3 regions of the Paenibacillus sp. J2R1T-4 genome follow, and region 2 is predicted to be linked to each of the others. Evidence: riboswitches for the same ligand, from Rfam matches in the RefSeq annotation. Region 2 holds a riboswitch; each other region holds the start of a gene.
The links. Region 2 has a riboswitch for cyclic di-AMP ahead of AC58QD_RS23840 (hypothetical protein). Riboswitches for the same ligand answer to the same signal wherever they lie in the genome.
Positions count from the first base shown of each region.

Region 1: another riboswitch for cyclic di-AMP. It lies ahead of AC58QD_RS22745 (3D domain-containing protein); the one in region 2 lies ahead of AC58QD_RS23840 (hypothetical protein).
Region 3: another riboswitch for cyclic di-AMP. It lies ahead of AC58QD_RS05845 (CAP domain-containing protein); the one in region 2 lies ahead of AC58QD_RS23840 (hypothetical protein).

Region 1 covers NZ_JCAUBA010000015.1:97,957-101,233, forward strand. Annotated here, with positions in the region: gene AC58QD_RS22730 (AbrB/MazE/SpoVT family DNA-binding domain-containing protein) at 140-388, opposite strand; gene trmL (tRNA (uridine(34)/cytosine(34)/5-carboxymethylaminomethyluridine(34)-2'-O)-methyltransferase TrmL) at 519-983, opposite strand; gene AC58QD_RS22740 (response regulator) at 1,104-1,820, shown strand; cyclic di-AMP (ydaO/yuaA leader) riboswitch at 1,889-2,069, shown strand; gene AC58QD_RS22745 (3D domain-containing protein) at 2,077-2,883, shown strand; gene AC58QD_RS22750 (polysaccharide deacetylase family protein) at 2,894-3,277, opposite strand, start outside.
Region 2 covers NZ_JCAUBA010000017.1:29,683-32,959, reverse strand. Annotated here, with positions in the region: gene kdpA (potassium-transporting ATPase subunit KdpA) at 1-1,355, opposite strand, end outside; gene AC58QD_RS23840 (hypothetical protein) at 1,418-1,822, opposite strand; cyclic di-AMP (ydaO/yuaA leader) riboswitch at 1,941-2,160, opposite strand; cyclic di-AMP (ydaO/yuaA leader) riboswitch at 2,247-2,449, opposite strand; gene AC58QD_RS23835 (hypothetical protein) at 2,860-3,277, shown strand, end outside.
Region 3 covers NZ_JCAUBA010000002.1:480,488-483,764, reverse strand. Annotated here, with positions in the region: gene AC58QD_RS05855 (alpha/beta-type small acid-soluble spore protein) at 1-122, opposite strand, end outside; gene AC58QD_RS05850 (CBS domain-containing protein) at 328-756, shown strand; gene AC58QD_RS05845 (CAP domain-containing protein) at 1,071-1,877, opposite strand; cyclic di-AMP (ydaO/yuaA leader) riboswitch at 1,884-2,010, opposite strand; gene AC58QD_RS05840 (sugar phosphate isomerase/epimerase family protein) at 2,096-2,971, opposite strand; gene AC58QD_RS05835 (YhgE/Pip family protein) at 3,118-3,277, opposite strand, start outside.

The DNA.
Region 1 (3,277 bases), on a different contig from region 2:
CTCAGTCTCTTATAGTAGGAAAAAAGAGACTATCCCTACAGTCATGTATGACTGACTAGACGTCTCTTGCGCACAATCATTTCTGTATTAAGACTGCTCTGGATGCTAACGATGCACGCCACCGGGAAATCCTTGGAGATTATGCCCGTATTTGCGTCATTTCCCCTAAGCATCCTTGGCAGATATGCTTTTCTTTATATTCCGTTACTTCATTCATTTCCCCGCAAAAAACACATTTTGGCCGAAAACGCTCAAGCAATATTTGATCACCGGCTACCAAAATTTCTACAGGATCTCCTTCATTCATTCTGTAACGCTTTCTGAGCGACTTAGGCAATACAATTCTGCCCAGTTGATCAACCTTACGGACGACGCCAGCTGGCCTCATCAAAGTTCCCCCTCCGACAAATGTAACGAAAAAACGCAGATCATGTTCGTCCTACTATATTCGCTATTTGTTCGGAAAATCCTGCTTATTTCATGCCATGGGGTCGCAATATTTGCAAGTTCGATGCCTTTTAGCTTAGTCCAAGGAATTGATTTTGCCTTAAACCTTCGAATAACACAATGGCCGCCGAATTGGATAGATTCAGAGAGCGCACGGCATCCGTCATAGGCATCCGAATACACGTATCTCGATTGGCTTGCACCAACTCGGGAGGAAGGCCCTTCGTTTCCTTGCCAAACACAAACATATCTCCGTCTTTGTATTCAAATTGTGTATACAGTCGAGCTGCCTTAGTAGTGGCATAGAAATATCTGCTAGTGCTGTACTGCGCCTGCAGTTCCTGGAATGAATCGTAATAAGCTACGTTTACAGCATGCCAGTAATCTAGCCCTGCACGTTTTAAAGTCCGGTCATCGGTATCAAATCCTAACGGTCTCACCAAATGCAGATGAGTCCCAGTCGCCGCGCAAGTTCTAGCGATGTTCCCGGTATTCGCCGGAATTTCCGGCTCCACAAGCACAATATGAAAAGCCAAATCCTTCACCTCATCGAACATTTTAACATCCACTTTACAAAGGATGCAAATTCTCCTTATATACTTGCGCCATAATGAATGTATTGTTAACCGACTATGATCGAAAAGGAGACCTAGATGATGACAAAAAAACGGATACTAGTTGTTGATGATGAACCCTCAATCTCCACTTTGATAGAATACAATTTGAAGCTTGTTGGCTATGATGTGCAATGTGTGTATGATGGTGAGGCCGTCTTTGAAGTGCTTTCTAAATTCCGTCCGGACCTGATCGTATTGGATCTGATGCTCCCCAAGCTGGATGGTATTCAAGTATGCCGTAAGCTGCGCAGCCAGGATAACCGGGTACCGATCATTATGTTAACCGCTATGCAGGATTTGTCTGACAAAATACAAGGCTTGGATAATGGCGCAGACGACTATATGACCAAACCATTCAGCCCGCAGGAGCTTATTTCCCGCATTCAAGCCATTCTTCGCAGATTGAGTACCTTGCCTTCTCTTACGGAAGATAAACTGCAAATCGGTCCAATCGAAATTGTTCCTGATCAACGTGAAGTGAATATGCACGGTAATCCTGTCGAGTTAACGCCAAAGGAATTCGAGCTGCTCGTCTTTCTCTGCAAACATCGAGGAAAAGTGCTCAGTCGTCAGCAATTGTTGCACGGGGTATGGGATTATCACTTTCTCGGGGACACCCGAATCGTAGATGTTCACATTAGTCATTTGCGCGATAAAATGGAAAAAAATGCTCGAAATCCTGAATATATCATGACTGTTCGCAACGTTGGATATAAGCTTACGGAGCCTTCTGCGAAGGAAATTATTAGTAGGTAGGAAACGTTTTCAATAGAGGTACCCATATTTTGGGCATTTATCCGATCGGATAGGTATGTTACTCTTTTGTTTATGCACGGCCGAAACTGTCCATCCAATCAGCTTGATTGCGACAGTGCGGGGGATGATTTATTGCGGACTTCTGTTCATCAAGTCCGATGGGGTGAATCGTTACTTCAAGCAACGAAGGGTTGTATCCTCAGCCCAAACCCGACAACTAACCTCGTAGGCCTATTTACAAAAGGAGCGATGTACCTTGAAATCCAAATTTGTCACCCGAACGTTAGCTACTGTAGCGTTAGGAGCCTTCTGTATTGGCGGGACAACCGTCTTTGCGGAAAATGTAATCAAGCTGCTTCCGGAAGAACTCATCTCTATTGCTCCAACCGTTAAAGAAACGGAACAGATTAACAATTGGGAGCCAATTGCCCCTGCTGTACCGATCACGTTCGATTCTCAAGCAGGTTGGGATTTGCAGCGTCCTAATCTGAGATTAGAGCTTTTGGAGCAAGCACTATTCGTAACCGCTGATGTTCCGCCAGCACAATCAGCAGAACCCGCTGCAGTCCCAGCGCCTCAGCCTACACCTGCTCCCGCAGCCACTCCAAAAGCTGCAATTGTGAACAAAGCCAAAGCTGTAACTAAGCCTGCTACAGCCTCGAAACAGGCGGCAGCGCCTCAATCAGCACCTACAGCGGATACGCAAAACAAGACCGTTCAGGATAGCAACGGGAAACCCGTTTCCTATAAAAAGGTTATTCAAGCCAAGGCATCCGCCTATTCCAGCGCAACGGAAGAGAACGGCAATTATGGCGCAGTAGATTATTTTGGCAATGCGCTTAAGCTTGGTACGATAGCAGTTGACCCATCCGTCATCCCGCTTGGCACAACGGTTCTGGTCAGAGGACATAGTTTTGACGGTCTACCGCAGACACTTATGGCAAAAGCGACAGATATTGGTGGAGCCATTAAGGGTAATCGAATTGATATCTTCATTCCTGGGTCTAGAGATTATGTCAAAGGTTTTGGCATTCAAAATGTAGAGATCTACGTTTTGAACTGACCCTTGTTCTTTATAACTGCTTAGGTATATTCAATAATTGAGGGACGGTTACGAATTCGTAGCCGTCTGCTTTTAATTTCTGGATAATCGTTGATAACGCTCCTACCGTTCCAGATAAATCCTGATTGTCTCCGCCTGCTGAATGCTGCAGAACAATTGCCCCGGATTTGACCGTGCTTAATATATTATGAGAAACTTGCTCCGCGGATAACCCTTTCCAGTCTAAGGAATCTACATTCCAGTTCACGATCATATATCGATGGTCGCCGGTCCATTTCAGCTGTTCCTCTGATATTGCTCCATATGGCGGTCGAATCAGCTTAGGGCTGTATCCAATTTGCCCGCTCAGAATCCGGGTCGTTTGATTAATCTGTTGCTGAAAAGCCAATAAGGA
Region 2 (3,277 bases):
CCGTGAAAAGAAGGATTCGTAATTGCAACCGTACCTAGTTCACTAACAAGAGCCAATGCAGTCGGCGCTAATATGATCAAAGGATGGACCAGAATAGCTGCTGCAATCAGCTTCATCTCGCGTGCTTCGATCTTCCTACCGAGAAATTCGGGTGTCCGACCAACCATCAATCCAGCCAGGAATACGGCTAGAATCGCATACATGAGCATATTGACTAGGCCGACGCCTTTACCCCCAAATACACAGTTAAGCATCATTAATGCAAAAGGAGTGATACTGCCAAGCGGAGTCAAGGTATCATGCATATTATTGACTGTTCCTGTAGTCGCTGCAGTAGTTACCGTTGTAAATAGTGCGGACTGGGCGATGCCGAAGCGGACTTCTTTGCCTTCCATACTGCCTTGCGATGCGTCTATACCTAGCCGGTTCATAACTGGATTCCCGCTCGATTCTGCGGCATAGTTAAGTGATAAGAACCCAATGAACAGAATCATCATCGCCGAGAAAATAACCCAGCCCTGCTTGCGGTTCTTAGCGAACATTCCGAATGTATAAGGAAGCGCAGCAGCCAAACACCACATGGATAAAATCTCAATGACATTCGTAATCGGATTCGGATTCTCATAGGGATGAGCGGAGTTCGCTCCGAAGAAACCTCCCCCGTTCGTACCCAAATGTTTGATCGATTCGAGTGACGCTACCGGCCCTATAGCAATTTGTTGCACCGCGCCTTCCAGAGTCGTTGCTGACAAGGTAGGTTTCAACGTTTGCGGGACTTGCAGGGCAACTAAAGCAATTGTCACGACAAAAGCCAGCGGAAGAAACACCCTTGTATGAGCCTTCACGAAATCCTCGAAGAAATTCCCTATTGTATGTCCCTTGTTGGTGATTCCTCTAATAAAAGCGATCGCAACACACAAGCCTGTAGCAGCAGAAGTAAACATCATCATCGTTATGACCGCGATCTGCGAGAAATAAGACAAGCCCGTTTCCCCGCTATAATGCTGAAGATTCGTGTTGGTCATAAAGCTGATCACCGTATTGAACGTAAGCGAGTTTCCCATACCGGCAATTCCATTCGGATTGAGAGGCAGGTTCCCTTGCAGCCTGAGAATAAGATAACTAACCACCATCAAAACAATGTTCATGCCTATGAAACTAATTGCGTATGTCTTCCATGTCATGCCCTTACGTTCTCTGAGTCCAATGATTGAATAGATCGGTCTCTCCAACCAGTTGAACCAGCGGTCCGTTCGGTTCGTCTCATTCGAGAACACATGGAACAGATAAGATCCGAGCGGCTTAACAAGCAGAACAAGCAACACAATGACAATACCCATTTGTATAATCCCCATCGCTAACAAAACTCCTCCCAAGGGACGCTATTACTCAGCGACTCCTTCATTTCCTTCATGCCCTACAGCGTTTCTGTCAGAAATGAAACCTCATTACTATGCGTATGAATGACATAAGTTGCTCCTAGCCCTTTGTATATAAGCCGAGGACGACTCTCCAGTGTAATCACATAGATTGGCTTCGCAGTCCATGTCCGACATATCTGGATATACCGACAGCACAAGGTTTGGCTTGTTTCGAAGAGGAACACTTTCCCGACAGGAAAATCAGGAAGACTCCAGGTCGATTGGTCAATTGTGTCCAGCAATATCCAATCTTTTGCCCCAATTTCCTTATATTTATCCCTTTCGGCTTTATTGTTGACCAATAGAGCAAATGGAAGCTTCATTCGCATTACTTCACGTACAAATACTTCTCCCGCTTTGTTCGGTGCAGAAATGAGTATTCTTTCCGTCTGTGATCCCATTCTTAGTTTCCTCCTGTACACTTTTAAGGCAACAAAAAAGAAGCCTGCGGAAGAGGTGAACTCTTCTCGCGGCTTCATTCATGCACAGCCAAACAGACCGTGCCTTGCCACGACAATCGTTTCCTCTCTCAATACGCTTACGAGGTTAGCTGTCGGATTCGGGCTTGAGAGTTGCCCTACTCATCTAGGAAGCGAACCTATCACTAAAGGCTGCTTTCATGCTTGAGATTCACCCCTGGGAGCACGTTCACTCTGCACGATCTTGCTGCGATACGAGCTCAGGCTACCTGTTGGTTCCCCCGTTCCTTTTCCATTCAAGGACTCAGCGATTCATTCATTTCACTTCATTTACTTCAATTAACTTCACACCAAAAAACCACAGAGGCGTAAGCCCCGTGGTCGCATTAGCCGATCACAAGCTTCATCATCCTCTCTACATCTGCTTACGAGGTTAGCTGTCGGATTCGGACGGTGAGAGTCGCCCTACTCGAGTTACAGGATTCATGGTTCCTTGTCCCTCGAGATTCACCCCATGCCATGCCTATAACGGCTCTCACACCGTCCAGACATCGCTTATATTGGTTCCCCCGTATTCCTGACGTGCAGGAATTTCAGCGATTCACAATAAAACTTTCGCTATGAATCATGAGACGTATCATACGCCTGAGCCGTTCCAGTGTAAAGAATAGCTGATTTTGAAAATAAACCATTCCAGACTTTTATAGGGACCATACACCCATTTATCTCCGTAATTCTCTATATAAGTCTCTATTTCTCCTGATATTATTCCTTTTATGAAATAACTAGCAATCGCAAGGAACCGCCTTATATTCAAAGCCATTCCGAATTGATTTCGCTTTCATTCCGCAAATTATCCCGAAATTGACTCTGTATCACCTTCATTGAGGTTTTACTTTGCTTATCCCTGAGCGTAAGATTCACATTAATTTACAATTTCTTGACCCTGCTTCATGTTTGTTGATTATGTTTATATGAATTCATATGACCTTAAATCGGACTAGGAGTGTGACTAAGGAATGCTTGCAGAATCTGTTGATCCCTATCTGGATCCTATCGCTAACATCCATTTTATTCATCAAACCCCTTCCATCCGCAGAATTAGCACCATGGAACTCTTTCTATTTGAATATAAAAGCTGTATGTTAAAAATAACTAGCGGCGGTGTTAATGGTTGGGGAGAATGTGTTCTGCCTGAGGGCAGCAGCCCGATTAATCTCGTTCGATGGGGCGGGGTATTCGTCGATCTGAAGGGGTTATGCTTGTCAGAATGCCTTCTTCATATTAGAGACAAGGAAATGAGCTGGGGCGCAGAACGGTGTCAGTTGGCTCAATCTGCTTTGTTCCATCTTGCTTGGCAGATCCAGAATCCGGAATACAGCGCCATTCAAGAGACGGATCGTTCTCCCTTATCACGCCATTATTTGATCGAGCAAT
Region 3 (3,277 bases), on a different contig from region 2:
GACTTGGCTACCTCATATTTAACCTGATCAGGATGATTAGGATCAACCGCATATCCTTGCTCTTTCATAACCTCAACTTTGAAAGCATCCAGTCGATTCGAACGGTTTCGTCTTCGCGACATAATATTCACCTCATTTGTATTGTTCCCTTGTGTTGTTGATGCAATGTGTTGTTTTCAGATCCATATTGTTCCATATTCACTGATTTTCCATATAAAAAATTAACGCAATGCTTCAAAACACGGTATAATGGGTAAGAGATGTGTGGTCTTTATGGATATGGAGTTTGTCATATAGAGAAAGAATCATGGAGAAGGAGATTGTTACATGAATATTGCTTTTTTTCTAGTCCCCAAACTTGAAGTGATTTGTTTAACTACTCAATCAACACTTCGTCAGGCTTTGGAGCGGATGGAATATCACCGTTACACAGCCGTTCCCATTCTTAGTGAAGAAGGCAAGTATGTAGGCACGATTACTGAAGGAGATTTACTTTGGTTCCTAAAGAATAACGAAGACGTGTCATTCGACAACGCTCATCGTGTACAACTATCTGAAATTCCAATGCGAGTCCATAATATGCCGGTTCACATTAATGCGAACATGAGTGATTTGATCTCCAAAGCCAAGCTGCAGAATTTCGTTCCTGTTGTTGATGACATGGACCGCTTTATCGGTATCGTTCGCCGCAGCGACATTATCGAATATTGTGCCCAACAAGTATTTCAATTAACGGGCGAGAATGCGATTGTATAATGGAAAGTTAAAGGAACACCGCTTATCCGAATGGATAGGCGGTGTTTTTTGTTGACAATTATAGTGCTCCTTTGCGGCTGAATTCAGTTTTGCGCGTAGGAGAGCAGGAAGATGGGCTCCAATCGCTGTTGCATTTGAATTCTGATGAATTATTTTAAGTGGTGAGAATTCAAGTGCAAAGGCGACCGCTAACGCTTTTCCGCTCCATCTTCCTGCTCTTTTCTGTTCAACGTTTCATTAATCCCAAAAACTAATAAATTCTATAAAAAAAAACCGCAGACAAAAGTCAGCGGTTCTAACTAAAATGGATTATCCTATCCTGTAAATTCTTGTACCCATTCGCCGTTGTAGTAAGCAACACCGATCTTCGTGAAGTTCGGGCTCAAAATATTTTGACGATGTCCGGGGCTGTTCATCCAGGCTGTCATTACTTCTTGAGGGTTGCGTTGACCTTTAGCAATGTTCTCACCAGCATAACGGTAAGAGATATTATAAGATTTCATCATATCAAACGGTGAACCAAAAGTTGGTGAAGTATGATCAAAATAGTTATTGTTGTACATATCTTTGGCTTTGTCTAACGCCATCCGAGTCAATTCAGCATCACTGGTTACTGGCTTCAGTCCTGCTTTGGCACGCTCTTGATTCACAAGTGAAATCACTTGATTGGCATAGGAGCTCTCTGTTCCAGTTGATTGGTCAGGCTGTGTAGGTTGAACAGGTGCTGGCTTAACTGGTGCAGGTTTTACCGGTGTAGGAGTTGGTGTTACAGGCGTTGGCTTAACTGGCGCCGGAGTTGGAGCTACCGGTGCTGGTGTCGGCGTTGGAGTTACTGGCGCTGGTGTTACAGGCGTTGGAGCTACAGGTTTCGGCTCAGGCGTTCCAGTTGGCAATTGCAGCTGTAAGCCTGGGAAGCATTGTTGCAGCTTCGAAAAGTCAAATTTACCATTCAGTAAATCCGCCAAGTTACCTTGTTGCACGCTGTAGTAAACCTTAACGTTGTTGCTATTGTTAGGCAATTCGGTTAGTGGCGCTGCTGACGCTGCACCTGCTCCGAATGTGCCTCCGATTACGCTAAGTGCAAGTACTCCTGCTAGAATCTGTTTGTTCATTTTCTTCAAAACGATCCACTCTCCCTTTCGGCCTGCGAGGTTAGCTGTCGGATTCGGATCAAAGAGTTAACCCGGCCGCTTTGATGCGGCTTCACCCCAAAGTTGGTTCCCCCGTGCTTATTAGCTTCGGCCTAGTTTGTTTGGTGCCTGTTCATTGTAGCATGCATCTATTCAATAATTCATGCCGCAATTTATGGCAACTGAACAGGAAAGTGGAATTTTCGGTATTATCGATACATCTTGATGAAATCTACGGCTTTACGAATATCAACTTCAGGTTGATCGCCAACTTCACGTTCGATCGTCAAATAACCTGTGTAGCCGATGTCTTGGATTGCTTGAAAATAAGCTTTGAAATCTACTTTACCTTCGCCAAGGGGAACTTCACGGAAGATCTCTCCAGAGCTGACCATCTTCGCAATTTTACCATGATCCATCGGCTCATAGCCCAAAGAACCATACACCTCGCGAGGATCTACTTCTTTATAACGGATGCCATCCTTCACGTGGGTGTGTACAATGTAATCTTTCAATATATGAAGTCCGCGTACCGGATCATCGCCTGTTACCATTACCATGTTGGCTGGGTCGAAGTTAACGGAAACGCCTTTGCTGCTAAGTGTATCGAGGAATCCTTTAAGATGATCAGCCGTCTCAGGACCTGTCTCGATTGCAAAAAATCCGCCCATGCTGCTGGCATATTGGCTAAGCTCTTCGCAGGATTGCTGCATAGCTGCGTATGTGGCGCCATTCTTATCATCCGGCACAATCCCGATATGTGTAGTAACAATATTCGTTCCTAACTCCTTGGCCAGATCCAGTATACGCTTGGATTTCTCAATCTTCGCAGGATTTGCTCCGACATCTTGGAAGCCATGTCCACCTAAGTCACCGCATAAAGCAGAGATTTCAAGACCAAGGGAGTCTATGTAGGATTTCAATTCACGACGCTGAGCGGGTGATAAGTTTGCTGGGTCCATCTCTCCGCTTACCGCATAGATCTGTACACCTTCTGCTCCTACTTCTTTCGCTTTCAACAGCCCGGCTCTAACTCCTATACCAAAGCTATCTACGATAACACCTATTTTATTAGTTAATTTCATTTCTAACAAACATCCTCTCTATTTGAAAGATTCCCAAGGAATGGGTTGCATACGTAGTGATTGTACTTTTGTATCATGGGCTGTGTCAATATCAACAAAGGCAACCTTCCTCGTAACAGAGAAATGGCTGCCTTTTGTCGGAGTTATTAGATTGTTACTGCTGGTGTTGGATCGTTCTGTTCAGAATGATCCTTTTTGCGGAAATTCACAATAAAGTACGTTAAAGTCAATAGGCTTGCTCCTACTGTAAAAGCACCTAGGATAAGTGCGTTTTGGCCAAGATAAGAGAAGTCTCCGCTAGAAATA